Regions from separate parts of the Kitasatospora sp. NPDC057015 genome, predicted to be linked through region 3. Evidence: riboswitches for the same ligand, from Rfam matches in the RefSeq annotation. Region 3 holds a riboswitch; each other region holds the start of a gene.
What was found. A riboswitch is a leader RNA that binds a small molecule or an ion and turns the genes downstream of it on or off. The one in region 3 is predicted to bind cyclic di-AMP.
Positions count from the first base shown of each region.

Region 1 (9,220 bases), on a different contig from region 3:
TTCGTCTGGACCATCGCCTGGACCGTCCTCTGCGTCTGCCTGCACTACTCGCTGGGCCTGGGACTCGCCCTGCTGCTCAACCAGAAGCTGCGCGGCCGCGGCGCCTACCGGCTGCTGCTGATCCTGCCCTGGGCCGTGCCGACCTTCGTGACCGTCTTCTCCTGGCGGCTGATGCTCTCCGACGGCGGCGCCGTCAACACCGTGCTCGGCGCGCTGCACCTGCCCGAGCCCGGCTGGCTGGACGACCCGCTGGGCCAGAAGGCCGCCGCGATCCTGGTCAACACCTGGGTCGGCGTCCCGTTCATGATGATCTCCCTGCTCGGCGGCCTGCAGTCGATCCCCGCGGAGCTGTACGAGGCCGCCGAGATGGACGGCGCCACCGCCTGGCAGCGGTTCCGCCACGTCACCCTGCCGGGGCTGCGCACGGTGTCCAGCACCGTCGTGCTGCTCGGTGTGATCTGGACCTTCAACCAGTTCGCGGTGATCTTCCTGCTCTTCGGCAACGGCGCTCCGGACGCCCAGCTGCTGGTCACCTGGGCCTACCGGCTCGGCTTCGGGCAGCAGCCCCGGGACTACGCGCAGTCGGCCGCGTACGGCGTGATCCTGCTGTCCATCCTGATCGTCTTCACCTCCTTCTACCGGCGCTGGCTGGCCCGCAACGAGCAGGCGAACGGCTGACGGCGACCTCGTCGACCAGGCGTCCGTCCGACGCCTCTCCGTGACCACGACGGCCAAGAAGGCAGGTAACCCGATGAGCACCACCACCGACCGACCCACCATCACCGTCCCGGGACCGGGCATCCCGAAGGCCGGGCCCGCGAAGACCCGCCGGCGCGGCGAGCTGAGCCCGCTGGGCAAGACGCTGTCGCACGGCGCGCTGATCCTGGCGAGCCTGATCGCCCTGTTCCCGGTCCTCTGGATCGTCTTCATCTCGCTCGGCCCGGACAAGACCGACTACCTGCACCCCGGCGCGATCCTCGACAAGATGACCACGTCGAACTACTCCACGGTGCTGTTCGACACCGACTTCTTCACCTGGTTCGGCAACGCGGCGCTGGTCTCCGGCGTCACCACCGTGGTGGGCGTGCTGATCGCCGCGACCACCGGCTACGCCGTCTCCCGGATGCGCTTCCCCGGCCACCGACCGCTGATGTGGTCGCTGCTGGTCACCCAGATGTTCCCGATCGCGGTGCTGATCGTGCCGATGTACACGATCCTCTCCACCCTCGGCCTGCTGGACAGCTACCTCGGCCTGATCCTGGTCTACTCGACCACCACCGTGCCGTACTGCGCCTGGCTGCTGAAGGGCTACTTCGACACCATCCCGGTGGAGATCGACGAAGCCGGCCGGGTGGACGGACTGAGCCCCTTCGGCACCTTCTGGCGGCTCGTCCTGCCGCTCGCCCGGCCGGGCCTGGCGGTGGCCGCGTTCTACTCCTTCCTCACCGCCTGGGCCGAGGTCGCCTTCGCCTCCACCTTCATGCTCAGCTCCGACAAGTACACGCTGGCCGTCGGCCTGCAGACCTTCGTCAGCGAGCACGACGCCCAGTGGAACCTGATGGCCGCGACCGCGGTGCTGATCGCGATCCCGTCCTCGCTCCTGTTCTACCTGGTGCAGCGTCACCTCGTGACCGGCCTGACCGCCGGCGCCTCGAAGTCCTGAGAACACCCCACCTCGTCACACCGCCTGTTGCAGCGCACCGGCCGCCTCACCCCGGCGGCCGGTTCGACACCTAGTCCCCAAGGGATGACTGTCCATGACCCAGAACCTGGCCGACACCTCCCGGCCCGCCGCCGCCGTCCCCGCTGCCGCGACCGTGGCCGCCGACAACGCCGGCCGGTCCAGAGGCTGGTGGCGGGAAGCGGTCATCTATCAGGTGTACCCGCGCAGTTTCGCCGACTCCAACGGTGACGGCATGGGCGACCTCCCGGGCATCCGCAGCCGGCTGCCCTACCTGAAGGACCTGGGCGTGGACGCCGTCTGGCTGTCCCCCTTCTACGCCTCCCCGCAGGCCGACGCCGGCTACGACGTCGCCGACTACCGCGCGGTGGACCCGATGTTCGGCACCCTGCTGGACGCCGACGGCCTGATCCGCGACGCCCACGGGCTCGGCCTGCGGATCATCGTGGACCTGGTGCCCAACCACTCCTCGGACGCCCACGAGTGGTTCCAGCGCGCCCTGCGCGAGGGCCCCGGCTCGGCGCTGCGCGAGCGCTACCACTTCCGTCCCGGCAAGGGCGAGAACGGCGAACTCCCGCCGAACGACTGGGAGTCCATCTTCGGCGGCCCGGCCTGGACCCGCACCGTGAACCCCGACGGCACCCCCGGCGACTGGTACCTGCACCTGTTCGCCCCGGAGCAGCCCGACTTCAACTGGGAGAACGAGGCCGTCGCCGACGAGTTCCGCTCCATCCTGCGGTTCTGGCTGGACATGGGTGTCGACGGGTTCCGGATCGACGTCGCGCACGGCATGGTCAAGGCCGCCGGCCTGCCCGACCTCGGCTCGCACGACCAGCTCAAGCTGCTCGGCAACGACGTCATGCCGTTCTTCGACCAGGACGGCGTGCACGACATCTACCGGGTCTGGCGCAAGATCCTGGACGAGTACCCGGGCGAGCGGATCGGCGTTGCCGAGGCCTGGACCCCGACCGTCCAGCGCACCGCCAACTACGTGCGCCCCGACGAACTGCACCAGGCCTTCAACTTCCAGTACCTGGGCACCCACTGGGACGCCGCCGCGCTGCGCGAGGTCATCGACGTCTCGCTGGACGCGATGCGCCCGGTCGACGCCCCCGCCACCTGGGTGCTCTCCAACCACGACGTCACCCGGCACGCCACCCGCTTCGCCAACCCGCCCGGCGGCACCCAGATCCGCACCGCCGGCGACCGGGAGCTCGGCCTGCGCCGCGCCCGCGCCGCCAGCCTGCTGATGCTCGCCCTGCCCGGCTCCGCCTACCTGTACCAGGGCGAGGAGCTCGGCCTGCCGGACGTCACCGATCTGCCGGACGAGGTCCGCCAGGACCCGTCCTTCTTCCGCCAGGCCGGCCAGGACGGCTTCCGCGACGGCTGCCGGGTCCCGATCCCGTGGTCGGGCACCGAGGCCCCGTACGGCTTCGGTCCCGAGGCCGGCGGCCCCAGCTGGCTGCCGCAGCCGGCCGAGTGGGCCGGGCTGTCGGTCGAGGCGCAGACCGGCGACCCGACCTCCACCCTGGAGCTCTACCGCAGCGCCCTCGCCGTCCGCCGGGAGCACCCCGCGCTCGGCGCCGGCACCGAGGTGACCTGGCTGGACGCGCCCGAGGGCGTGGTGGCCTTCCGGCGCGACAGCGCGCTCGGAACCTTCGTCTGCACCGCGAACACGGGCCCCGAACCGGTCCGGATGGCGGCCCCCGGCCGTATCCTGCTCTCCTCGACCGAGGCTGTCGTGCTGGACGGAGAGGTCGTTCTGGCGGCGGACAGCACCATGTGGTGGGCGGTGTGACGTGGTTGCAATAGGCTCTGGGATCGTGACTACGGCGCGACTCTCGGACATCGCGGCGCAGGCGGGGGTCAGCGAAGCGACCGTCAGCCGCGTCCTCAACGGCAAGGCGGGCGTTTCCGCCACCACACGGCAGACCGTGCTGGCCGCGCTCGACGTGCTCGGCTACGAGCGGCCGACCCGGCTGCGCCAGCGCAGCGCGGGGCTGATCGGACTGATCACCCCCGAGCTCAGCAACCCCATCTTCCCCGCGCTCGCCCAGGTCATCGAGCAGGTGCTCAGCCGCCACGGGTTCACCCCGGTGCTCTGCACCCAGACCCCGGGCGGGTCCACCGAGGACGAACTGGTGGAGATGCTGGTCGAGCGCGGTGTCGCCGGCATCGTCTTCGTCTCCGGCCTGCACGCGGACTCCACGGCGGACCACGACCGGTACGCCAAGCTCACCGGCCGGCAGGTGCCGTTCGTGCTGATCAACGGCTACAGCGAGAAGATCGCCGCGCCGTTCATCTCACCGGACGACCGGGCCGCGATGTGGATGGCGGTCCAGCACCTGGTGGAGCTCGGCCACGAGCGGATCGGCCTGGCCGTCGGCCAGCGCCGCTTCGTCCCGGTGCTGCGCAAGATCGAGGGGTTCACCGCGGCCATAACGGACCTGCTCGGGATCAGCCGTGAGGAGGCCGAGGGGCTCGTCCACCACACGCTGTTCAGCGTGGAGGGCGGTCACGCGGCGGCCGGCGCGCTGCTCGACAAGGGCTGCACCGCGATCGTCTGCGGCAGCGACATGATGGCGCTCGGCGCGATCCGGGCCGTGCGCCAGCGCGGCCTGGCCGTGCCGCAGGACATCTCGGTGGTCGGCTTCGACGACTCGCCGCTGATCGCCTTCACCGAGCCGCCGCTGACCACCATCCGTCAGCCGGTCGAGGCGATGGCCACCGCGGCCGTCGACGCCCTGCTGGAGGAGGTCGGCGGGAACGCCGCCCAGCGCGGCGAGTTCATGTTCCAGCCGGAGCTGGTGATGCGCGGCTCCACCGGCGCGCGGGCCAACCGCGGGGACTGAGCACCGAGCCCTGGCACCGCAGTGGGCCCCCGGAGCGTCATCGACGCTCCGGGGGCCCAGTGCTGTCCGGGCCGGCTGCGGCCCGGACACCGGCCCTTCGGGTGGCTCAGCCCTCCTGGACGGGCGGCCGGTGCTGGGTGACCCGCTGCCCGTCGGCCGCGTCGCCGGTCCTGGCCTCGGTGCGGTGGCCCCGCGCCAGGTAGTCGCGGACGATCAGCTCCACCGCGTCCTGCGGGCTCCTGGTGCCGGACAGCAGCATCACCTCGATCGCGAGATCCGAATCGAGCGATACGGTGATCTTGGCCATGTGCGGCTCCTCGTGCGGCTGCGGCTCGGGTACGGAGGGCCAGCATGCCCGCCACGAGGGGGGTTTGGCCATCACCGCCGGAGCTGCCCGTTGCCGTCCGCCGATGTCCTCCCCGGCTCGTTGCCGTCCGCTGTCGTCCTGCGCGGCCCGTGTCGTCGCGGTCCCCGGGCCGGTGAGGACGTCCCGCCGGCACCCCCCGAGGGCTTGGCCCTGCCTCCGTCCGGTACCGGTGTCCACTGCCGGTGTCCGGTCCCCGTGTCCGGGCATGCCGACGCCCCGGGAGAGCGACCAGACTCTCCCGGGGCGGCGGCGTTCGTGCGGCGGCGTCAGGCGCCGCTCACCACCGTGGGATCACACCCGTCCATCTCGGCTCGAACGGGGCCTGGACGGGCGGGATCCCACGGATGGGCACGGCATGGGGGTGGGGCGACGGATCAGATCCGGCCGGCGAAGTCCGGCGCCCAGTTGGCGATGGTCTCGGTGCGGACACCGGCGCTCGGGTTGGCGGCCTCGACGTAGCTGCCGTTGCCGGTGTAGATCGCGACGTGGTAGACGCCCGAGTCGCTGCCGTTGTTGGACCAGAACAGCAGGTCGCCCGGCTGCAGGTTGTCCAGCGAGACGTGGGTGCTGGCGGCGGCCTGGTCGGCGGCCACGCGCGGGATGGAGATCCCGGCCGCGCGGAAGGCCGCCTGGGTCAGGCCCGAGCAGTCCCAGCCACCGTTGCCGGTGCCGCCGTAGATGTACGCCTGGCCCACCTTCGACTGCGCGAAGGAGACCGCGGCGGCCATGCTGCCGGAGGCGGCGGGGGCCTGGGCGGACGCGGCCGGGGCCGCCGGGGCGGTGGTCTCGGCGGCGGCCGGCTTGGCCGAGGTGGTCTTCGTGGTGGAGGCCGAGTCGGACTTGTTGAACCAGTCGAACTTCTTGGCCGAGTCCGAGCTGTCGGAGGCCTTGGTGGCGCTCTCGCCGCCCAGGGCGAGGTGCTGGCCCGGGTAGATGGAGTCGGGGCCCTCGGTCAGGACGGACTTGTTGAGCTCGTACAGCCGCTCCCAGCCACCCTGGACGTGGTTCTTGTCGGCGATGGCGGACAGCCAGTCGCCGGCGATCACGGTGTAGGTGCGGCGGTCGTCCTTGGACCACTGGCCCGACCAGGACTTGTTGCCGGACCAGGAGTCGGAGGAGCCCTTGGAGCTGTCGCTCTTGGCGGGCGCCTGCGCGGCCGGGGCGGGGGTCTGGGCGGCGGGGGCGGTGGTCGCCGGGGCGGCGGGCTTGGCCGCGGCCGGGGCGCCGGTGTCCACGGCGGCCGGGGTGCCGCCCTTGGTCAGGCCGGCCTGGATCGAGCAGACCGGCCAGGCGCCGGGGCCCTGCACCGCGAGGACCTTCTCGGCGGTGGCGATCTGCTGGTCCTTGGTGGCGAGGTCGGCGCGCGAGGCGAACGCCGTGCCGCCGAACTCGGCCCAGGTGCTGTTGGTGAACTGGAGGCCGCCGTAGAAGCCGTTGCCGGTGTTGATGCTCCAGTTGCCGCCGCTCTCGCACTGGGCGACCTTGTCCCAGGTGGCCACGGAGGCGGCGCTGGCGACACCGGCGGTGAGGCAGGGGATGGTGAGACCGACGCCTGCCACGCCAACGGCGGCGATCACGCGGCGGGCGGTGCGGCTGGACAGACGGGTGCCGTTGGTGGGCAGCATGAAGATGTTCCTCTCCCACGCCTGCGAGGTGAGCTGTCGGATTCGGGCTGGAGTTGCCCGGCCGTGCGGAGCACGGCTTCACCCCTAGCCCCTGAACCGGTGCGGGACCGGTCCGGGGCGACTTACCTGGGTCCCCCGCGCCTGCCGTGGTGCGTAATCGCGCTGCCAGCGCATCCGACGGCAGGCCTCGGCGTTGCGGATGAACTGGGTCCGTGTGACCACGAACGGGGAGCACGTTAAGCAGACTTAAACTCAAACCGCAAACATGTGTGACGCTCGTCACTGGACCCTCGGATCCCTTGTGCCCCATGGGTCGTCTTGATCAAAACAAGTCGGAATCGGGCAAGTCCCTTGCCCGTGGAGCGTTCTGCCTGTCCTTCAGGGAGCCGGTCGAGGGGCTCCGCCGACTCGTCGGCGGGCACGGAACCACGGCCGCCGGGAGTCCGCAACCGGAGGGCGGGATGCCGGTCGCCGGGCCCGAAGTCCCCTCGGTGCAATCTGGTACAACGCGACAGTCCGGCTTAATCGGGCATTTGCTGACAGTTCGGCACGCGCTACCGCAGAGCGCCGCTCGATCGACCCTCCGAGGGGTGCGACGGTGACGGCGGATGCAGATTCTTCGTGTCGGACAAGCTCTATCAAAACGGGCAAACCATCTCGAAGGCTGCCAAGTCGCCGGAGCTGAGCCGCGATCACGACCGCGAGGGAGTGCGGACGGTCGCTGCCCTCGACGGCCGCCGCCGTGTCGACCACTGCCGTGTCGACCACTGCCGCCGTCCGGCCGTCCGACCCGGCTCGGCCCCCGCCGGTCCGTCCGGGCCGGTCCGGCGTGCCGGGTTCGTGCCGGGTGCGCGGCGGCGACCGCCGCGCACCGTCCACCGCCGTGCACCGTCCACCGTCCACCGCCGCGGACCGTGGGCCGGCCCGGTGGCGCAGCAGCCCCTCATCCGTCGCGGGCATCGGGTGACCGGCCGCCGGGCGGCCTCCTGACTGGCCGTGGTCCCCTCCGTCCGCCGGTCGATCAGCGGAGCCGACGTCAGCTGTGCACGGTCGCAGGCGACCGGGTGTGGGTATCCCGGTGCCGGGAGGCGGTGCCGCAGGTGTGGCGCCGTCAACTCCCGCCCCGCGGCGCCGCCGGTCGCGGGCTCCGTCCGCACCGTGCTCGGCCTCTCCGGGGCGGCGTCGGCGGGGTCGGCGACATCGGGGGAGCGGTGCGGGGCTACGGCCGACCCGGCCTCCGGGCGCGGCCGGGGCCGTGAGGGTCGCTCGACGGCCGGCGGGGCGGTGGCCGGCCCGGGTACGCCGCACCCGGTACGCCTCAGGGGCCCCGGACGAGTCCGGGGCCCCTGAGGCGTGGTCGGTGTGCGAGCGGCCGTTACTCCGAGGCCTGCTCGTGCTCCGGCTCGTGCTCGCGCGCCTGCTCCAGCTCGGCCAGCGCCACCTCGAGGGCGGAGAGGTAGGTGGAGGCGACCAGCTGGCCGACCGTCGGGTAGGCGCCGAGCGGGGCCGCGCTGGGGCAGCCGGTCTCCTCGGCGGCGGTGGCGAGCAGCTCCGGGTCGGCCTCCGGGCCGATCACCAGCGGCGCCAGCGCGGGGCGCTGGGAGCCGGTGGAGCGCAGGTGCTCGACGGCCGCGGCCACCGAGCCGGGCACGTCGAGGGCGGCGGAGACCACGGGCACGGCGAGCCGGGCGGCGAGCAGCACGCCGGTGATGCCGGCGGCCGCGGCGGCCTCCTCGCCGCCGACGGTGGTGAGCACCACGCCGTCGGCCGCGGTGGCGATGGCGAACAGCCGGGCGCGGTCGGCGCGGGCCAGGCCGGCCTCGGAGAGGCGGACGTGGACGGCCTCGGCCAGCAGCGGGTGCGGGCCGAGCACGTCGGTGACGGCGGCGCCGCTTCCGGCGGCCAGCTCGTGCAGGTCGGTGAGGAAGCCGTGCGGGCCGGTCAGCAGCGGGACGACCACGGGCGCGGGCCGGCCGGCGGTGAGGGCCTGTGCGATCAGCTCGGCGACGGTGGGGCCGGAGTCCTCGTCCGAGCCGCCGGCGAGGTAGGCGGCGGCGGCCTCGACGCCGGACTGCTCGCTGCGGACGATCGAGAGGAGTTCGTCGACGACGGGCCGGGACTCGGGGCCCGCGGTGGCGGGCACGGCGAGCACGAGGGCCGGGGAACCGGCCGGGATCTCGGGGCGCTCGGGTCGACGATGGCGCCCCCGCGCACGGGAGCCTGGAGTGCGGACGGGCAGTGGCGCGCCCGGGATGGCTGCGGTGCTCATGGCGGAGATCGTAGGACATCTACAGGGAAGAGTCGCAGTCGGCTGCCGATATCGACGAGTGAGCATGCCGTCATTTCGGGCATAGGGCGACATACCCGTCGGGAAGGTGGCCCTCCGGGTCGGATCCCGAGGGGGTGACCCGTGGGGCTCCCGGTGATCGAGTGACATGTATCACATCAGGTCGACCGACTGACTGTGGGTCACGAATGTGCGACTCCCGGCAGTCGAAGATCAACATTGCGCGGGGGGTCGCCTACGGGCGGTGAGCGATCGGCTGGCGACTCGGGTGGTTTGTCCCCTTGCGTACCGTCGACCCATCTCGTGTGCACACGGTTGCATCACACTCGGTGGCATCTCGTGCACCTGCAATGTCCCGTGCTGATGCACGTGCACTGGAGCTATCATCACGTCAAGTGAGGCGTGTGC
Region 1 is NZ_JBHUSG010000020.1:117,582-126,801, forward strand. Features, by position in the region: gene ACFTWP_RS20525 (carbohydrate ABC transporter permease) at 1-678, shown strand, start outside; gene ACFTWP_RS20530 (sugar ABC transporter permease) at 752-1,663, shown strand; gene ACFTWP_RS20535 (glycoside hydrolase family 13 protein) at 1,758-3,479, shown strand; gene ACFTWP_RS20540 (LacI family DNA-binding transcriptional regulator) at 3,505-4,533, shown strand; gene ACFTWP_RS20545 (hypothetical protein) at 4,640-4,840, opposite strand; gene ACFTWP_RS20550 (transglycosylase family protein) at 5,275-6,525, opposite strand; cyclic di-AMP (ydaO/yuaA leader) riboswitch at 6,531-6,728, opposite strand; gene ACFTWP_RS20555 (sirohydrochlorin chelatase) at 7,901-8,794, opposite strand.
Region 1: another riboswitch for cyclic di-AMP. It lies ahead of ACFTWP_RS20550 (transglycosylase family protein); the one in region 3 lies ahead of ACFTWP_RS10065 (M23 family metallopeptidase).

Region 2 (9,220 bases), on a different contig from region 3:
CGTCTCGGCGACCGGCTCCGGGGTGCGCACGCTGCCGATGGTGGCCGGTCTGCTCGGCATGTCGATGCTCTCGGGCGTGGTGGTCAGCCGCACCGGCCGCTACCGGATCTTCCCGATCCTGGGCACCGCCGTGATGGCGCTCGGCCTGTTCCTGATGTCGACGATGGGCCCCTCCACCGGCGTCTGGCTGGAGTCCCTGTACATGTTCGTCCTGGGGCTCGGCATCGGCCTGGCCATGCAGGTGCTGACCATCGCCGTGCAGAACACCGTCCCGTACCACGAACTCGGCACCGCGACCTCGGGCGTCACGTTCTTCCGCACCCTCGGCAGTTCCTTCGGCACCGCGGTGTTCGGCACCCTGTTCACCAACCAGCTGGGGCCCAACCTGGAGGCGGCCTTCGCGCAGTCCCCCGGTGTGCCGCCGGCGGCGGTGCAGAGCCCGCAGGCGCTGCGGGAGCTGCCCCCGGAGCAGGCCGCGCCGTTCATCACCGCGTACGCCGACACCATCAACTACGTCTTCCAGTGGGTGGTGCCGGTCGCCCTGGTGGGTTTCGTGGTGGCCTGGTTCCTCAAGGAGGTGCCGCTGCGCGACAGTGCCCGGGCCGGGGCCTCCGACATGGGCGAGGCCTTCGGCGCGCCCGACAGCGCCGACGCCGACAAGCAGTTGGAGCGCGCCCTCGCCAACGTGCTGCGCAAGGCCAAGGGCCGCCCGGAGATCGGGCGCATGCTGCTGGCCGACTCCGGCAGCGAGGTCAGCCCGGACCAGGCCTGGATGCTCGGTCAGATCTACTGGCGCACCCGCCTCCAGGGCGGTGCGACCCTCCCGGCGATCGCCGCGGCGCACCACATGCCCGAGGAGGTGGTCCGGCCCGCCGCCGAGCGGACCCTGGGCGCGGGCCTGGCCGAGACCGCCGACGGGGTGCTGCGCCTCACCCCGGACGGCAGCCGGGAGGTGGAGCGGCTCGCCGAGGCCTGGCGGCGCTGGATCGACCGGCACCTCGACGACTGGGACGTCCATGATCCCGCCGACCGCGCCCGGCTGGACCGCGCGGTGGAGTCCATCGCGACCCGGCTGTACGAGGACGACCAGGTGCACCGGGAAAGCGTTCCGGCCTGACATCCCGACATTTCCCGTGCGGGGGGGGAACGCGAACTGGCCGGGCCCGCAGCGATGAGCGTTCGCTGCCGGCCCGGCCGGTGTTCACCTACCGCGACGCATCAGGTCGCGAGGAGTCGTACCCGGTGTCAGATGCTGACGCCGTGCGCGCGGAGGTAGGCGATCGGGTCGATGTCCGAGCCGTACTCCGAGCCGGTGCGGACCTCGAAGTGCAGGTGCGGGCCGGTCACGTTGCCGGTCGCGCCGGACAGGCCGATCTGCTGACCGACGGTCACGGTCTGGCCGACCTTGACGCCGATCGAGGACAGGTGCGCGTACTGGGCGTACTTGCCGTCGGCGAGCTTGATCTCGACCTCGTTGCCGTAGGCGCCGCCGGGGCCGGCCTTGACCACGGTGCCGGCCGCGATGGCCTTCAGCGGGGTGCCGGTCGCGGCGACGAAGTCGGCGCCGGTGTGGTGGCCGCTGGACCACATGGAGCCGGCCACGCCGTAGGCGGTGCCGAGGCGGGCGCCGGCGATCGGCGCGGTGTAGCCGGAGGTGCTGGCGGCCGCGGCCGGGGCCGGGGTGGCCGCGGGCTTCGGCGCCTGGGTGGCGGCCGGCTTCGGCGCGGGGGTCTGCACCGGCTTGGCGGCCTGGGTGGGCTTCGGGGCCTCGGCGGCCTTCGGCGCCTGGGTCGCCTTCGGGGCCGGGGTGGCCTTCTTCGCCGGGGCGGAGTCGGAGGAGGTCTTCGGGGCCGGGGCGGCGGCCGGGGCCTGGGCGGCCGCCTTGCCGACGACCAGCTGCTGGCCCGGGTAGATCAGGTTCGGGTTGGCGCCGACGACCTGACGGTTGGTCTCGTACAGCGCGTGCCACCCGCCGTCGACGTTCTTCGCGGCGGCGATCTTCGACAGGGTGTCACCGCCGACCACCTTGTAGGTCACGTCGGCGGCGGCGGCCGGCGCGGCGGCCGGGGCGGTCTCGGCGGCGGCCTTGTCGGCCACGGCGACGGCGTCGGCGCTGGTGGCACCGGTCCAGGTGGCGGACTGCGACTTGTGGGCCGGGACCTCGTGCGCCGAGGCGCTGACGGCGGTCACCAGCGGAAGGGCGAGAACCGCGCCGGTCACACCGGTGGCGATGCCGATCCGGGCGAGACGGGGCAGACGGTTACGACGGTGCTTTGCCTGTGCGGGCATGGGGTATTTCCTCTCCGACGCCTGCGAGGTGAGCTGTCGGGTTCGGGCTGGAGTTGCCCGGCCGCAAGCGCGGCTTCACCCCAAGCCGTCCCGGATGCACCGGGCCGGCGACTTACCTGTGGGTCCCCCACTCCTGCCGTACAGAGTTCGTTCGAAGCCTCCGGGCAGCGGCAGGACTAGGCGTTCCACCCGGTGGGCCCACCCGGACATTGGCCGGGCGGTCGCTGAAGCAAAGCCCATCGGCCCGGGTTAATCAATGTCGATCACATTCACCCCCGGAATTTCACGGAAATCCCAGGGAATTCCGTGACTCTCCGAATGATCGGCTGTGCAGTACGTGCACAATCCAATCGCGCTGAGCAACCGGCCGACCGCCCTGCGCTCACTTTCTCGGCCCTGCGTCCATCACCCGCCACGCTCAGCCACCACCCGAACGCGTGGCCGGTGAGCCTTGTCACGTCGGCCTCCCGGGCGCAGGATCGAGCCGTGGAAAGCGATGACGCGGGCAGCCTGAGGATCGGTACTCCGCGGGGGCGCTGGGTGGTGCTCGCCACCGTCCTCGGCTCCAGCATGGCGATGCTGGACGGCACCGTCGTCAACGTCGCGCTGCCCCGGATCGGCGCCGACCTCGACGCCTCGCTGGCCGCCCTCCAGTGGACGCTGAACGCCTACCTGCTCACCCTCGCCGGGCTGATCCTGCTCGGCGGCGCCCTCGGCGACCGGTACGGCCGGCGGCGGGTCTTCCTGATCGGCGTCTGCTGGTTCGCCGTCGCCTCCGCACTCTGCGCGGCCGCCCCCACCATCGGGGTGCTGGTCGCCGCCCGGGCCCTGCAGGGCGTCGGCGGCGCCCTGCTGACGCCGGGCTCGCTGGCGATGCTGCAGGCCACCTTCCGGCCGGACGACCGGTCAGCCGCGGTGGGGCTCTGGTCGGGTTTCGGCGGGGTCGCGGCGGCGGTCGGCCCCTTCCTCGGCGGCTGGCTGGTGGACGGCCCGGGCTGGCGGTGGATCTTCCTGCTGAACGTCCCGCTGGCCGCCGTGGTGCTGGGCGTCTCCCTCCGGCACGTGCCGGAGAGCCGGGACGAGAGCGCCACCGGGGACTTCGACGTCGCCGGCGCCGTACTCGCCGCCCTCGCCCTGGGCGGGGTCACCTACGCGCTGACCGCCGCCGGCGAGGGGCTCTCCCCCGCGGTCTGGCTGTCCGGCGCGGCCGGCCTGCTGCTGGGGGCGGTGTTCGTGGCCGTCGAGCGCCGGCGGGCGGCGCCGATGCTGCCGCTGGAGCTGTTCTCCTCCCGCCTGTTCACCGCGGTGAACGGGGTCACGCTCTGCGTGTACGCGGCGTTCAGCGGGGTGTTCTTCCTGCTGGTCGTCCAGCTCCAGACCGTCTCCGGCTTCACCCCGCTGACCTCCGGCCTCGCCCTGCTGCCGATCACCGTGCTGATGCTGGCGCTGTCCGCCCGGGCCGGGCGGCTCGGCAAGCGGATCGGCCCCCGGCTGCCGCTCTTCCTCGGGCCGCTGATCTGCGCGGCGGGCGTCCTGCTGATGCTGCGGATCGGCCCCGGCGCGTCCTACTGGACGGACGTGCTGCCGGCCACCACGGTGATGGGGTGCGGGATGACCCTGCTGGTCGCGCCGCTGACCGCCACCGTGCTGGCGGCGGTGGAGGTGCGCCGGGCCGGGATCGCCAGCGGCGTCAACAACGCCGCCGCGCGGGCGGCCGGCCTGCTGGCGGTGGCGGCGCTGCCCGCCCTCGCCGGGCTCAGCGGCGACGCCTACCGGGTGCCGTCCTCGGTGGACGCCGCGTTCCGCACCGCGATGCTGATCTGCGCGGGGCTGCTCGTGACCGGCGGCCTGCTGGCGCTGGCCACCGTCCGCGGGAACGTGCTGGCGCCCGACCGGCCGGTGGCCGAGCCGGACTGCGAGTGGACCTGCGGCGCGACCGGGCCGCCGATCGACCCCGGGCACGAGCGGCCCGTGAAACGCCAGGGCCCCGCCACCGGAACGGCGACGGGGCCCTGAGAGCCGACTGACGGAACGTCAGAGGATGTCACCCGGGGCGTACTTGGCCGCCTCCGGGTGGGCCTCGGCGACGGCCTCGATCCGCCGGACGACCTCGGCGACCTGCGCCCCGGCCGCACCGGTGAAGGAGAGCCGGTCCGCGAGCAGCGCGTCCAGCGCGGCCCGGTCGAGCGGCATCCGCTCGTCGGCGGCCAGGCGGTCCAGCAGCTCGTTCTCACGGGCGCCGGCGCGCATCGCCAGCGCGGAGGCGACGGCGTGCTCCTTGATGATCTCGTGCCCGGTCTCCCGGCCGACCCCGGCCCGCACCGCGCCCATCAGCACCTTGGTGGTGGCGAGGAACGGCAGGTAGCGGTCCAGCTCGGCCTCGATCACGGCCGGGAAGGCGCCGAACTCGTCGAGGACGGTCAGGAAGGTCTCCAGCAGGCCGTCGAAGGCGAAGAAGGCGTCCGGCAGCGCGACCCGGCGCACCACCGAGCAGGAGACGTCGCCCTCGTTCCACTGGTCGCCGCCGAGCTCGGCGGTCATCGAGGCGTAGCCGCGCAGGATGACGGCCAGGCCGTTGACGCGCTCGCAGGAGCGGGTGTTCATCTTGTGCGGCATCGCGGAGGAGCCGACCTGGCCCTCCTTGAAGCCCTCGGTGACCAGCTCGTGGCCGGCCATCAGACGGATGGTCTTCGCCAGGCTGGACGGCGCGGCGGAGAGCTGGACGAGGGCGGAGAGCACCTCGAAGTCCAGCGAGCGGGGGTAGACCTGGCCGACGCTGGTCAGCACGTTCTCGAAGCCGAGGTGGCCGGCGACGCGCTGCTCCAGCTCGGCCAGCCTGGCGGTGCCCTCGCTGCCGCCTCCGAGCAGGTCGAGCATGTCCTGGGCGGTGCCGACCGGGCCCTTGATCCCGCGCAGCGGGTAGCGGGCGATCAGCTCCTCCAGGCGGTTGAACGCCACCAGCAGCTCGTCCGCCACGGTGGCGAAGCGCTTGCCGAGGGTGGTCGCCTGGGCCGCGACGTTGTGCGAGCGGCCGGCCATGACCAGCTCGGCGTGCTGGGCGGACAGCCGGCCCAGGCGCACCAGCACGGCCACCGTACGGTCGCGGACGTGCTGCAGGGACTGGTGGATCTGGAGCTGCTCGACGTTCTCGGTGAGGTCCCGAGAGGTCATGCCCTTGTGGATCTGCTCGTGGCCGGCGAGGTCGCTGAACTCCTCGATCCGGGCCTTCACGTCGTGTCGGGTGACGCGCTCACGCGCGGCGATGGATTCGAGGTCGACCTGGTCGACGACCCGCTCGTAGTCGGCGACGGCGGTGGCGGGCACCTCGACACCGAGGTCCTGCTGGGCCTTCAGGACGGCGAGCCACAGGTGGCGCTCGAGGACCACCTTGTGCTCGGGGGACCACAGCTGGGCCAGGGTCGCCGAGGCGTACCGGGAGGCCAGGACATTGGGGATCTGGGGCTTCGCGCTCACGCTTCGCAAGCCTAACAGCCGAGGTCAGCCGGACCGTCGGCGGACCGCCCCGCGCGCCCGCGGCCCGGTCCGGCAGGGCGGCCGGGTGCGCGCGGGCAGGCAGGCGGGGCAGTCAGTCAGGCGGGCGGGCAGGCGGGCAGGCCGGGACGGGTGGGAGGGCTCAGGCCGTCGGGCGGCCGGTGAGGACGGGCAGCACCTGGTGGCAGATCGAGTACAGCGCCACCCGCTGCTCCTCGGTCATGGCGTCGAAGGCCTGGTGGGTCCTGGCCATCTCGGCGCGGATCAGCGCCAGGATCTCCCGGCCCTGCTCGGTGACCACCACGATCTTCACCCGCCGGTCGCCCTCGGCCGCCGCCCGGTGGGCCAGCCCGAGGGACTCCAGCCGGTCCACGATCCCGGTCACGTTCGAGGCGTCACAGCCCAGCCGTCCGGCCAGCGCCCGCATCGGCACCGGCTCGTGCACCGCGCCGAGGGCCTTGGCCTGGGAGGAGGAGAGACCGTGCCGGGCCGCCGCGGCCGCGAAGTCCTGGAAGTACGCGGCGCCGACGGCGGCCAGCGCCTCCATCAGCTCGCCGGTGGTCGGTGCGGCAGTCGCCGTCGGTGTCGAACCCATGACGCCAGCGTACGCGTAAAAGGTTCACCGGCTCCAGCTTTGACCACGGCAAACGTTCCAGGGGCAGCCGGGGCGGTCCCTGGTCAGAGCACCAGCAGGTCGAACAGCCGGCGCAGCTCGGCCTCCGGGTCGGCGGTCAGGCCGGTGTGCACCGGCCCGGGCTGGACGACGGCACTGCGCGGGGCGGTCAGCCAGCGGAACCGCTGCCCGGGGTTGTCGGCCGCCGCCGGCCCCGCCTCGGGCCCGCCGGCGCACACCGCCTCGATGCCGTGCAGCGCCCGGCGCACCCCCGCCACGTCGGCGACCGGGTCCAGCGCGAGCAGCCGGGCCTGGTCCAGGTGGGTCCGCGCGCCCAGGTGCGCGCTCTGCCGGCAGTAGAGCAGCACGCCGATGTTGACGCACTCCCCGCGCTCGACCCGGGGCACCGCCCGGATCACCGCGTACTCGTAGTCGTGCAGGGCGGCTTCGGTGTCCGTCACGGTGTTCTCCACTCCCTCGGCGGCGCCGGACCCGCCGGTCCGTGCCACGGTCATCCGGACACCGCCGGCAGCCAGTCGCGGGGGCCGGCCAGTCGCGCGCGCAGCTGGGCGAGGTACGCCTCGCGCACGGCCTGCGGCGAGTCGAAGCCCGGCTCGTCGACCAGCCACACGTCGGGGATCTGCGCCACCGCGCCGACCAGCGCCTCGTCCGCGAGCGGCGCCAGGAGCTCGTCGGCGGCCGCGAGGTCCGGCGCGGCCCGCAGCAGCGCGTGGTCGCCGGCCTCGTACGGGCGGCGGGTCCAGCCGGCCGCGCCGGCCCAGTGGTGGTGGAAGATCAGGCTGGCGCCGTGGTCGATCAGCCGCAGGCCGCCGGTGGCCACCAGCAGGTTGGGGTTGCGCCAGGAGCGGTCGACGTTGCCGATCAGCGCGTCGAACCAGAGCACCCGGCCGGCGAGCTCCGGGGTCACCTCGAAGCAGAGCGGGTCGAAGTTGAGCGCCCCGCTGACGAAGGCCATCCCGAGGTTGGCGCCCCCGCTGGCACGCATCTGGTCCTGCACCTGCGGGTCCGGTTCGCTGCGGGCGAGGACCGGGTCCAGGTCGACGGTGACCAGCTCCGGCACCGGCAGGCCCAGCCGCCGGCCCAGCTCGCCGGCCAGCACCTCGGCGACCAGCGCCTTGCGCCCCTGCGCCGCCCCGCACCACTTGAGCGCGTAGAGCCGGTGGTCGTCGGCCTCGACCAGGCCCGGCATCGAGCCGCCTTCACGTAGTGGCGTCACATAGCGGACCGCCGTCACCTCGCTGAGCATCCGGTCAGCCTACCGACCCGTCAGGTCCGCCGTCCGCACCGCTGCGGTGGCAGGGCCGGTTGGTCCGTGCGAGTGTGGCGGACAGTAGTTGTCCTGGCACGGCTCGGACCAGCACCGTAAGGATGAACGATGGAAAGACCTCGGATCCTGATCGTGGGTGGCGGCTTCGCCGGACTGGAATGCGCCCGCCGCCTGGAACGCAAGCTCACGCCCGCCGAGGCGGAGATCTCCCTGGTCACGCCGTTCAGCTACCAGCTGTACCTGCCGCTGCTGCCGCACGTGGCCGCCGGCGTGCTCACCCCGCAGTCGGTCGCCGTCTCGCTGCGGCGCACCCTGCGCCGCACCCACATCGTCCCGGGCGGCGCGATCGGCGTCGATCCGCGCTCCAAGGTGTGCGTGGTCCGGAAGATCACCGACGAGGTGGTCGCCGTGCGCTACGACTACCTGGTGCTCGCGCCCGGCAGCGTGACCCGCACCTTCGACATCCCCGGCCTGACGGACTACGCGCGCGGCATGAAGACGCTCGCCGAGGCCACCTACGTCCGGGACCACGTGATCGCCCAGCTCGACCTCGCCTCGGCCACCCTCGACCAGCACGAGCGGGAGTCCCGGCTGCAGTTCGTGGTGGTCGGCGGCGGCTACGCGGGGACGGAGACGGCGGCCTGCCTGCAGCGGCTGACCACCGCCGCCGCCCGGCGCTACCCGCGGCTGGACGCCCGCCAGATCAAGTGGCACCTGATCGACATCGCCCCCAAGCTGATGCCCGAACTCGGCGACACCCTCGGCGAGACCGCCCTGCGGGTGCTGCGCGCCCGCGGCATCGAGGTGTCGCTGGGCGTGTCGGTGGCCGAGGTGGGCGCGGAGAGCGTCAAGTTCACCGACGGCCGGGTGCTGCCCAGCCGGACCCTGATCTGGACGGCCGGGGTGGCCGCCAGCCCGCTGATCGGCACCCTGGACGCCGAGACCGTCCGCGGCCGGGTGGCGGTCACGGCGGAGATGCGGGTGCCGCAGTTCGAGGGCGTCTTCGCACTCGGCGACGCGGCCGCCGTCCCCGACCTGGCCAAGGGCGACGGCGCGGTCTGCCCGCCGACCGCCCAGCACTCCGCCCGGCAGGGCAAGGCGGTCGCCGACAACCTGGTCGCGGCACTGCACAACCAGCCCCTGGAGCCCTACTACCACAAGGACCTGGGCCTGGTGGTGGACCTCGGCGGCAAGGACGCGGTGTCCAAGCCGGTCGGCATCGAGCTGGAGGGGGTGCCGGCGCAGCTGGTGGCCCGCGGCTACCACCTGATGGCGATGCGGACGAACGCGGCGAAGTTCCGGGTCGGCGCGAACTGGCTGCTGAACGCGACCGCCGGCGACGACTTCGTCCGGACCGGGTTCCTCGCCCGCCAGCCCGCCCGGCTGCGCGACTTCGAGTACACCGACGCCTATCTGACGAAGGACCAGGTCCGGGCGCACGCCCAGGCGCTGCTCGCCAAGGGCTGACCGGCCCGACGGCACCCGCCGGCGCCCGCTCCCCCGCCGAGGGGGTGCGGGCGCCGGCGGCGTGCGCGGCC
Region 2 is NZ_JBHUSG010000016.1:16,643-25,862, reverse strand. Features, by position in the region: gene ACFTWP_RS17495 (DHA2 family efflux MFS transporter permease subunit) at 1-1,117, shown strand, start outside; gene ACFTWP_RS17490 (peptidoglycan DD-metalloendopeptidase family protein) at 1,246-2,289, opposite strand; cyclic di-AMP (ydaO/yuaA leader) riboswitch at 2,293-2,445, opposite strand; gene ACFTWP_RS17485 (MFS transporter) at 2,776-4,305, shown strand; gene purB (adenylosuccinate lyase) at 4,324-5,763, opposite strand; gene ACFTWP_RS17475 (MarR family winged helix-turn-helix transcriptional regulator) at 5,924-6,376, opposite strand; gene ACFTWP_RS17470 (DUF3037 domain-containing protein) at 6,460-6,909, opposite strand; gene ACFTWP_RS17465 (HipA family kinase) at 6,906-7,661, opposite strand; gene ACFTWP_RS17460 (NAD(P)/FAD-dependent oxidoreductase) at 7,791-9,149, shown strand.
Region 2: another riboswitch for cyclic di-AMP. It lies ahead of ACFTWP_RS17490 (peptidoglycan DD-metalloendopeptidase family protein); the one in region 3 lies ahead of ACFTWP_RS10065 (M23 family metallopeptidase).

Region 3 (9,220 bases):
GAGCGGCGGACCGCCCGGCAGGTCGAGCTCGACCGCCCGCGCGCCGGCGATCCGGACCGGCGCCGGGTGCCCCGCGCGGGCCGCGCTCAGGGTGCCGTCCGCCGGGTCGAGGGTGAGGTAGAGGCAGGTCGCGAACAGCTCGGTGTCCAGCTCGGCGAGCAGCCGGCTGGTCCTCGCCAGGGTCGCGGCCGGGTCGTGCCCGTCGGTGGCGTACGCGCGCAGGCCGCTGCGCAGCTGGCCCATCACGGCGGTGGCCTCGGCGTTGTGGCCCTGGACGTCGCCGATCACCAGCCCGACCTTGCCGTCCGCCAGCCGGATCAGGTCGTACCAGTCGCCGCCGATCTGCATGCCCTCGGTGCTCGGCAGGTAGCGGGCGGCGGCGGCGATGCCGGGGACGGTCGGCAGGGTGCGGGGCAGCATCGCGCGCTGCAGTTCGGTGGCCCGGTGGTGGTGGGTGTCGTACAGCCGGGCCCGCTCCAGGGACTGCGCGAGGACGCCGGCGAAGGCCGAGTACAGGGTGCGGTCGTCCCGGCTGAAGACGCGTTCGGTGGCGAAGGTGATCAGGCAGGAGCCGACCTGCCGCCCGGAGGCGATCAGCGGCAGCACCGCCCAGGCGGGCGGGGTCAGCGGACCGCCCCCGCCCGTCGGGCCCGGGCCCCGGCGGCCCGGTTCGCTGAACAGCGGGGTGGAGCGGGCCAGCGAGCGCTGCATGACGCCTTCGGACAGGTCCGCCAGCCGGTTCAGCTCGGTGCGGCGCGGGCCTCCGTACACGGTGTGCGAGACGGGCAGCAGCCGTCCCTCGTCGACCAGGTCGAGCACCAGGCTGGCGGCGCCCAGGGCCGGTCCGGCCACGTCGGTGACGGCGGTGGTGACGTCCCGGACGGTGATCGCGCGCGAGAGCGTGCGGGTCAGTGCGAGCAGCAGGGCCGAGCGCGCGCCGACCACGGGGGCCTCCGGACCGGCCTCGGGCCGCGGCCGGTCCTCGGGCGCGCCGGTCCGGTCCCGGTCGACCAGGAGTCCGGCTATCCGCACCGGCCGGCCGTGGACGTCGAGCATCACCTCGCCGCTCTCGCGGATCCGGATGGCGCCGCCGCCGCGGCGCAGCACCCGGTAGGCCAGCCGGTAGGGCCCGCCGCCGGCGAGCGCGTCGGCGAGGCCGGCCTGCACGTCGGGCAGGTCCTCGGGGTGCACGATCCGGGACAGGTCGGGGGCTTCCCCGGGAGCTCCCTCGGGCGGCGGGGGCAGGCCGACCACCCGGTAGGCCTGGGCGTCCCAGTAGGTCTCGCCGGTGACCAGGTCGCGTTCGAAGGCGCCGGCGCCGGCCGCGTGGACGGCGAGCGAGAGCAGCGGGTGGGCCAGCGGCGCGGGGTCGCCGGCGGCGGTGTGGGTGCGGACCCCCTCGGGGGCGCGGGTGCTCGCGTGGACGTGGTCCAGCAGGTGGGAGAGCCGGTGGGCGCAGGCCTCGCCGATGGTCTCCAGGACGTCCAGGTCACGGCGGGGCACGGTGCCGCGGTGGGCCAGGGCCAGGGCGAGGACGCCGATCGGGCGGTCGTCGACGATCATCGGCAGGGTCACCAGGGCGACCATGCCGGTGCCCATGCCGGTGTTGCGGTTGGGGTAGTCGATGCTGGTGCGCTCGGGGCTCAGCAGGTAGGGGCGGCGCAGCCGCAGGGCCATCGCGGCGGGCAGCTCACCGGCCGGGTCGACGGTGCCGTAGCGCTCGTGGGCCCAGTCGGGCAGGCCGTGCGAGGCGGTCAGCCGGAGCATTCCGCCGGAGTCGAGCAGGTATATCGCGCAGCCTTCACCGGTGATCCAGGCCGGGCCCTCGGAAAGGACGGTTCCGAGCAGTTCCCCGGCGCTGGAGCAGTTCAGCAATAACCGCACGCACCGCATCGGGCTGCGGGTACCGGGGGTGGCGAGCGGGCTGCGGCTGTCGTCCTCGGAGGGGGGGAGCCACGGCGAGGTCAGGTCCATCGGGCTACCCGGCCTTTCCGTTCCGTGAGGGGGGCTTCGTCCTGAAGGCGAACGTAATTTCTTCATACTATTTGCTCAACTCGCGAATGGGGGTCCGAGCCGCCGCACCATGACCAGTGTCCGGTCGTCGGGGACGTCGCTCGCCACCGCGCGCAGCAACCGCCCGGCCGGGCTGCCGGCGCCCCGCGGCACCCGCAGCACCGGCTCGGCGGCGGCCAGCAGCCGCCCGATCCCGGCGTCGATGTCCAGCCCGGGCACCTCCACCAGGCCGTCGCTGTAGAGCAGCAGCGCGTCGCCGAAGGCCAGCCGCCCGTGCGCGGCCGGGTAGGCGCTGCCGGCCAGCAGGCCGAGCGCCGGTCCGCCGCCGTCACCGACCAGCCAGCTGCCGCCGTCCACCGGGCGGTAGTGGGCGTGCGGCGGGTGGCCGGCGTTGAACAACCGGTACCGCCCGCTGGCCGGGCGCAGGGCGAGGTGCACGGCGGTCGCGAAGTCGTCCTCCCAGCCGAGCCGCAGCAGGTAGTCGTTGGCGGCGGGCAGGAAGGACTCCGGCGGGACGGAGCCGAGCAGCATCGCGAACGCGCCGGACAGGTGCATCGAGCGGGCGGCGGCCCGGCTGCCCTTGCCGGAGACGTCCACCAGGACGACCTCCAGCAGGTCGTCCTCGGGCCGGTGGGCGCAGATCAGGAAGTCCCCGGAGAAGGAGCTGCCGCCGACCGGCGCGAGGGCCCGGTCGAAGTGCCAGTCCAGCAGGCGGTCCGGGAGCCGCCCGAGGGCGCGGGTGTGCTCGGAGAGCTCCAGCAGCATCGAGTCGCCGCGCAGGCCGCGCAGGCCCAGCCGGTTGCGGAAGCGCGCCGTCACCAGCCCGGCGAGGGCGGTCAGCGCCAGCACCACCGTGACACCGGCCCGTACGCCGTGCGGCTCGTGCCAGTACGCGCTGAGCGCGCTGCCGGCCAGCACCGCGGCCACCAGCGCCAGCTGCCGGCGGGTGCTGAGCACCAGACCGCCGCAGACCAGCGGGAGCACCAGGGCGGACGGGGGCCAGCTGCCCGGCAGGGCGACGGACAGCGCGGTGAAGAGCACGCAGGCGAGGAGCAGCAGGAGCAGTACCGCGCGCTCGGCCGCGGGGTCGCCGTCCAGCAGCCGGCTCCCCCGGCGGCCCAGTGGCCCGCGACGCACCGTCCGGGCCCACCACCGCGAGCCGCTCGGGCGGCGCGCCGTCTCGTCGGCTGCGGGCACAGCGACCTCCCCCGGCTTCGGCGGTCGCCGGTACTCACCGCCTGTTTGATCAGTCAATCTAATGCCATACGACCGTTTGATCCCGTTTGGGTGACTCGGTGGCGTCGCCGCCGCCGCCCGCGGTCCCCCGGCTGAGCCGCCCCGGAGCCGGCCGTGCCGGTGGGGGCTTGCCCGGACGGGCGGGCGCGGGCCGTGCCGACGGGGTGAGCGGGTGGCCCGCGTCAGTCCTTCGGCCAGGCCCGCAGCCCGCTGGTGAGGACCCTGATCAGCCGGTCCTGGGTGACCGCCGGATCCTCGGAGAACTGGAAGGCGCCGGTGATCGACAGCGCGGCGAAGCCGTGCGCCGCCGAGCGCAGCGTCCGGGCCGCGTGGATCGCCTCGGAGCCCTGCAGCCCGTAGCCCCGGAGCACCGCGACCAGCACCTCGACCAGCCTGGTCGCCGCCCGGGTGAGCTCCTCGTCGGGCTGCGGGGCCTGCGGCAGCGCGTGGTACCGCCAGGGGTGGTCGAGGGCGTACGCGTGGTAGCCGCGCAGGACGGCCTCCACCGCCTCGTCCCCGCTGCGGCCGACCGCGGACTCGGCCAGCCGCTCGGCCAGCTCCTCGGTGACCCGGACGGCGATCAGGCGGCGCAGCTCGGCCAGACCGCCCGGGACGTGCTTGTACAGGGACGGCGTGGCGACCCCGGCCCGGGCCGCGACGGCGGCCAGCGTGAGGGCGTCGAGGCCCTGGTCGTCGATCAGGCGCAGGGCGTGGGTGACCACGCCGTCCGGGGTCAGTCCGACGCGTGGCATGGGGTCTCCCGTGGGGCGAAGGGGCGGCGAAAGGGCGCGAAGGGGCGGTGAAGGGACGGGCGCGGCGGCAGGGGCGGCGGTCGCAGCGGGGTGAAAGCGCCTCAGCCCCGGGCGAGCGAGGCCAGGAAGGGCAGCAGCGCGTCTGCGGTGGCCTGCGGGAACTCCGCCATCGGGTAGTGCCCGGCGCCCTCGATCATCACCTTGCGGGCGTTCAGCGCGGCGGCCTGCCGGTCGGCGACCACCTCGGGCTTGGGGAAGTCGGGGTCCTTGCCGCCCATCACGACCAGCGCGGGGCACCGCACCGCGGCCGACCAGCCGACCGGTGCGGAGTCGCCGCGGACGTACCCGCGGGTGGCGGTGCGGCGCCCCGGCGTGCGCAGGGCGGCGACCTGCGCGGCCCGGTACTCGTCGAAGTCCGCGGGCCTGGCGGTGGGGAAGGCGAGCTTCTGGTACGTCCCCCAGAAGGCGGGGAACCGGATCAGGATCGAGCCGAGCACCGTGACCAGGCCGCGCTGGAAGGCCGTCTGCGGCAGGTTCTCGACGAAGGCGTCCAGCAGGGCGATCCCGGCGACCCGGTCGGGGGCGTCGCCGGCGACCTTGACCGCGCTGGCCCCGGTGTAGGAGCTGCCGACCACGACGGCGCGGTCGATGCCCAGGTGGTCCAGCAGGGCCAGCGCGTCGGCGGCGATGGCGGCGGGGGAGTAGTCGTCCCACTCGATCGAGGAGTCGCCGAAGCCCCGGACGTCCATGGTGATCACCCGGTGGCCGGCCTCGACCAGCAGCGGGTGCAGGTGGCGGTAGGCGGCGCGGGAGTCGAGCATGCCGGGGAGCAGGAGGACGGGCGCGCCGCTGCCGTGCTCGGTGTCGTCGAAGGCGAGCCGCCCGCCGGGGACGTCGAGGTAACGGGTCGCGAGTGAGGTCATGGACATCGCGGGCCTCCTTGGCCTGTGGGCCGTGCCGTCGGCGAGGTGCCGATAGCCATAAAGCTAAGGCTAATAGCCTTAGTCGTCAAGGAGCGACCCGCTGTCGACCGTTCGCCGCCAACGGCCCGACGGCCCGACGGCCAGCCGGTCACGCTCGGGGGCGGCCGGTCGGGCCGTCGGTCGGGCGGGCCCGACCGGTCAGATCCCGTCGACCTTGAAGGGGTCGTGCTCGGCCAGTAGCTTCTCCAGCCGCGCCTGGTCGACCCGGGTGACGATCTCGGTGCTCTCCTGGCGGTCGCGGATCACCTTCGCGAGGGTGAAGGACGAGGTCACGGTGTACAGCAGGCCGACGCCGAGGAACGCCCTGGTCCACGGGCCCACCGGCAGGTTGGCGATGCCGACCGCGAGCGCGGCGGCGGAGACGGCGAAGGACAGCACGGCCTGGACGAAGTACGCCGCCGTGGTACGTGACTGCATCGGGGTGCTCATGCGGCCAGGATGGCGAGGCGTCATGCCGCGCACATGAGTACGAGTACTCAGATTCAGGTGCGGTTTGTTGACGCATGCTCACGATCCGTAGTGGCACCCCAAGGTAACCATGCCAAATCACCCATTTCGACCCATGGAATTGTGACTGTCCCCCTCGAATGGCTTGGAATCAGGGGCTCCTAGGATTAACGTTTGATAACGCAGCGCGGTCGGCAACGCCGTATCCACGGCACCGTGCGCTCGCCTAATCCCGCACGGCCGGCCCTCCGGGGCAGGTCAGGGAGCCGGGGAACCACCGTTCCTTGGGGTGAATCGGCCAGGCCCAGGCCCGGCCGTAGGAGACCTTCCTGCTCCGAACCCGTCAGCTAACCCGGTAGGCGCGAAGGAAGGAAAGGAGCGCGCCTCCGTGGCGTCGTCGCACTCTCCGGCATACCTGCCCGGTTCCACCGGCACCCAGCTGCTCGACCACCCCTGGCCTCCCGCGCACGGCGGCTCGTACGGGGAAGGCCGGGACGAGAGCGCCCCGGCACGCCCGGCCGACAACAACCGGCACCGGATGCCGCGTCAGACCCGCGGCAGCGGACCGCTGCTCGGCGTCACCGCCGTCGCCGCCACCCTCGGGGCCACCGGCTTCGCCTCCGCCACCCCCGCCGCCGCGCCGGCCGTCGTCTCGCCCGACGAGACCACCGTGATCTCCGCCGACCCCGGCCTGGCGCTCGCCGCCCGGATCCAGCTGCAGGCCGACAGCCAGCGCACCGCCGCCGAGGAGGGCGCCCGCCTGCAGGCCGCCCAGGAGGCCGAGGCCAAGCGCGCCGCCCAGCAGCAGGAGGCCGAGCGGGCCGCCGCCGCGGCCGAGAAGGCCAAGCTCGCCGCCGTCCAGCTGCCGGTGCGCGACTACCACCTCTCCGCGCACTACGGGCAGAGCGCCTCGTACTGGTCCCACCTGCACACCGGCCTCGACTTCGCGGCCTCCACCGGCACCCCCGTGTACGCGGTCGGCTCCGGCACCATCACCTCGGCCGGCTGGTCCGGTTCGTACGGCTACCGGATCATCCAGACGCTGCCCGACGGCACCGAGATCTGGTACTGCCACCTCTCCTCGATCATCAAGGCCTCGGGCAAGGTCGTCCCCGGCCAGCAGATCGGCAAGGTCGGCGCCACCGGCAACGTGACCGGCCCGCACCTGCACCTGGAGGTCCGCCCCGACGGCGGCGCGCCGGTCGACCCGGAGACCTGGCTGGAGCAGCGCGGCCTCACCCCCTGACGGACCGCCCGGTCCCGGCCCCGGCCGGGACCGCCGCGCCGTCAGCTCGGTGCAGTCGGCGCCGCGCCGTCAGCTCCGGGACTCCTCCCACTCCTCGGCCGAGTCCTCGTCCGGGCCGGCGGCGTCCCCGGCGTACCCGGCGTACCCGGCCTCGGCGGCCTCCTGCGGGAGCTGGGCGAGGTACGCGTCGATCTCCTCCTGGCCGGGCTCCGGCGCCAGGTCCGGGTACTCCTCGACCAGCAGCTCCGGCAGCCCGGGCACCGTCCACTCGCCGTACAGCCGCAGGGCCTCCGCGGCCGCCGCCGCCTCGAAGGACTCGAAGTCCCCGGACAGTTCCGGCGGCATCGGCAGGCCCCGGGCGTTCAGCTCCGCCAGGTTGCGGTAGCTGCGTTCCATCAGGCCGTTCTCCAGCAGCATCCGGGCGCCGTCGGTGGCCATCCCCACCGACATCAGCCGGGTCGGGCCCCACCCGCCGTCGCCGTCCACCCGGTCCAGCCCGCCCGAGGCCTCCAGCGCCTCGTACGCCGCCAGCCGCTCCTGCGGAGCCAGCTCGCGGAAGGCGTCCAGCCAGGCCCGGACCGCCGCCGGGTCCGACACCGCCACCCCGTCCGCCCGCAGCAGCAGCGCGTACAGCCGGGGCCAGGTCACCAGGTCGGCCCGGCGCAGCAGGCCGGCCGCCACCTCGCCCTGCCACTCGGCCTCCGCCAGCAGCCGCTCCTGGCGCTTGGCGTTGAGCCGCTTGGCCGCCCGCTGGTGGTCGGTCAGCAGCCGCACCGCCGCGCCGTAGGCCAGCGGATCCGCTCCGGGAGCCGGCTGGGCGTACAGGTACAGCCGCTCGTACAGCAGGTGCTCGACCGCGGCCGAGGTCAGTTCCGGCCATCCGTCGTGCATCCTGGCGCCGCCCAGCTCCAGCAGCGTCAGCACCGCCCGCAGCGGCTCCTCGGCCACCGGCTCACGTTCCTGGGCCCGCGCCCAGGCGGTCAGCTCGGCGGTCCGGGTACGAGGGGCGAGCCGCAGGTCATCGTCGTTCATGTGACGTACGGTAGCCGCTGTACCGTTGGCGGACATGGTCCCCGTACTGCTCACCGGCCCGCGTCTGGTCGTCCGCGAGTTCCACCACACCCCCGGCGACATCGACGCGCTGCACGCCGTCTTCGGCGATCCCGAGACGGCCCGCTACCTCCCCTTCGAACCGCGCGACAGGGAGACCTGCGCCGACCAGATCGAGCTCTACGTCGAAGAAGCCCAGAAGGAGCCGCGCAGCACCTACCGGCTCGCCGTGACCCGCCACGAGGACGGCGAGGACGCGGTGCCGATCGGCAACGCCGTGCTCGGGGTCGAACCCCAGCGGGCCGGCTTCGTCGGCTACGCGCTGCGCCGCGACACCTGGGGGCGGGGCTACGCCAGTGAGATCACCCAGCTGCTCTGCGGCCTGGGCTTCACCACCCTCGGACTGCACCGCCTGTACGCCCGGGTGGACCCGGCCAACACCCCCTCCTCCCGGGTCCTCACCAAGGCCGGGTTCCAGCTGGAGGGGCGGATCCGGGAGGACCTCTACCTGCGCGGCACCTGGCACGACGCCCTCCAGTACTCGCTGCTGGAGCACGAGTGGACCCCGCCGGCCGGCTGACGGGGGTTAACCCCACCCCGGATCGGCCGGTGGGCCGGATACCCGCCGGCGGCCGTCCGCGGGACGGTGGAGGTGTCAGCAGGAAGCGATCCAGGACACCCCGAGGGACCGAGGCGGCCATGAGCAGCACCGCGCAGCGCGGCGAGTACGACACCCACGAGGCTCCCCGCCCGGTCCGCGCCGGGCACCCGGAGCGGGGCCCCGGCTTCTGGCGGGCGCCGTTCAGCGGTGCGCACGTCCGCGAGCTCGGCTTCACCCTCGGCGGGCTGCCGCTGGCCGTCGCCGGGTTCGTCTACGTGGTCACGCTGTTCGCGCTCGGCGCTGGCACCCTGGTCACCGTGATCGGGCTGCCGGTGCTGGCGGCCCTGCTCGGCGGCGCCCGCGGGTTCGGCGCGGCCGAGCGCGCCCGGGCCCGGCGCCTGCTCGCCCTGGACGTCCGGGGCCCGGCCCCCGTCGTGCCGGCCCGGCCCGGCTTCTGGGCCGGCGCCACCGCCCGCCTCGCCGACCCGGCGGGCTGGAAGGCCGTGCTCTACCAGGTCCTGATGTTCCCGTGGGCGATCGTCACCTTCGTGCTGTCGCTGACCTTCCAGGTCACCGGCTGGGTGGTCGCCGCCTACCCGCTCTACCACTGGGTCTTCGCCCGCTGGACGCCGTGGCCGGGCTACCAGGTGTTCGACTTCACCAAGGACGGCGAGCGCCACCGGTACTTCGTCGAGTCCCCGGTCCAGATCGCCGCGATGTCCGCGATCGGCTTCGCCCTGGTCCTCCTCACCCCGCAGCTGGTCCGCGCCCTGACCCACGTCAACCGGCTCGCGATCCGCGGGCTGCTCGGCGGCGGCGGCAAGACCGTCGGGTACTGACGGGCCGCCGACCGCGCCGCCGACCGCCCGCCGACCCTGGCGGGGCCCCGACG
Region 3 is NZ_JBHUSG010000007.1:257,593-266,812, forward strand. Features, by position in the region: gene ACFTWP_RS10040 (SpoIIE family protein phosphatase) at 1-1,974, opposite strand, end outside; gene ACFTWP_RS10045 (PP2C family protein-serine/threonine phosphatase) at 2,050-3,210, opposite strand; gene ACFTWP_RS10050 (TetR/AcrR family transcriptional regulator) at 3,432-4,001, opposite strand; gene ACFTWP_RS10055 (alpha/beta fold hydrolase) at 4,103-4,930, opposite strand; gene ACFTWP_RS10060 (YiaA/YiaB family inner membrane protein) at 5,123-5,413, opposite strand; cyclic di-AMP (ydaO/yuaA leader) riboswitch at 5,645-5,807, shown strand; gene ACFTWP_RS10065 (M23 family metallopeptidase) at 5,820-6,677, shown strand; gene ACFTWP_RS10070 (hypothetical protein) at 6,747-7,709, opposite strand; gene ACFTWP_RS10075 (GNAT family N-acetyltransferase) at 7,744-8,307, shown strand; gene ACFTWP_RS10080 (sensor domain-containing protein) at 8,427-9,167, shown strand.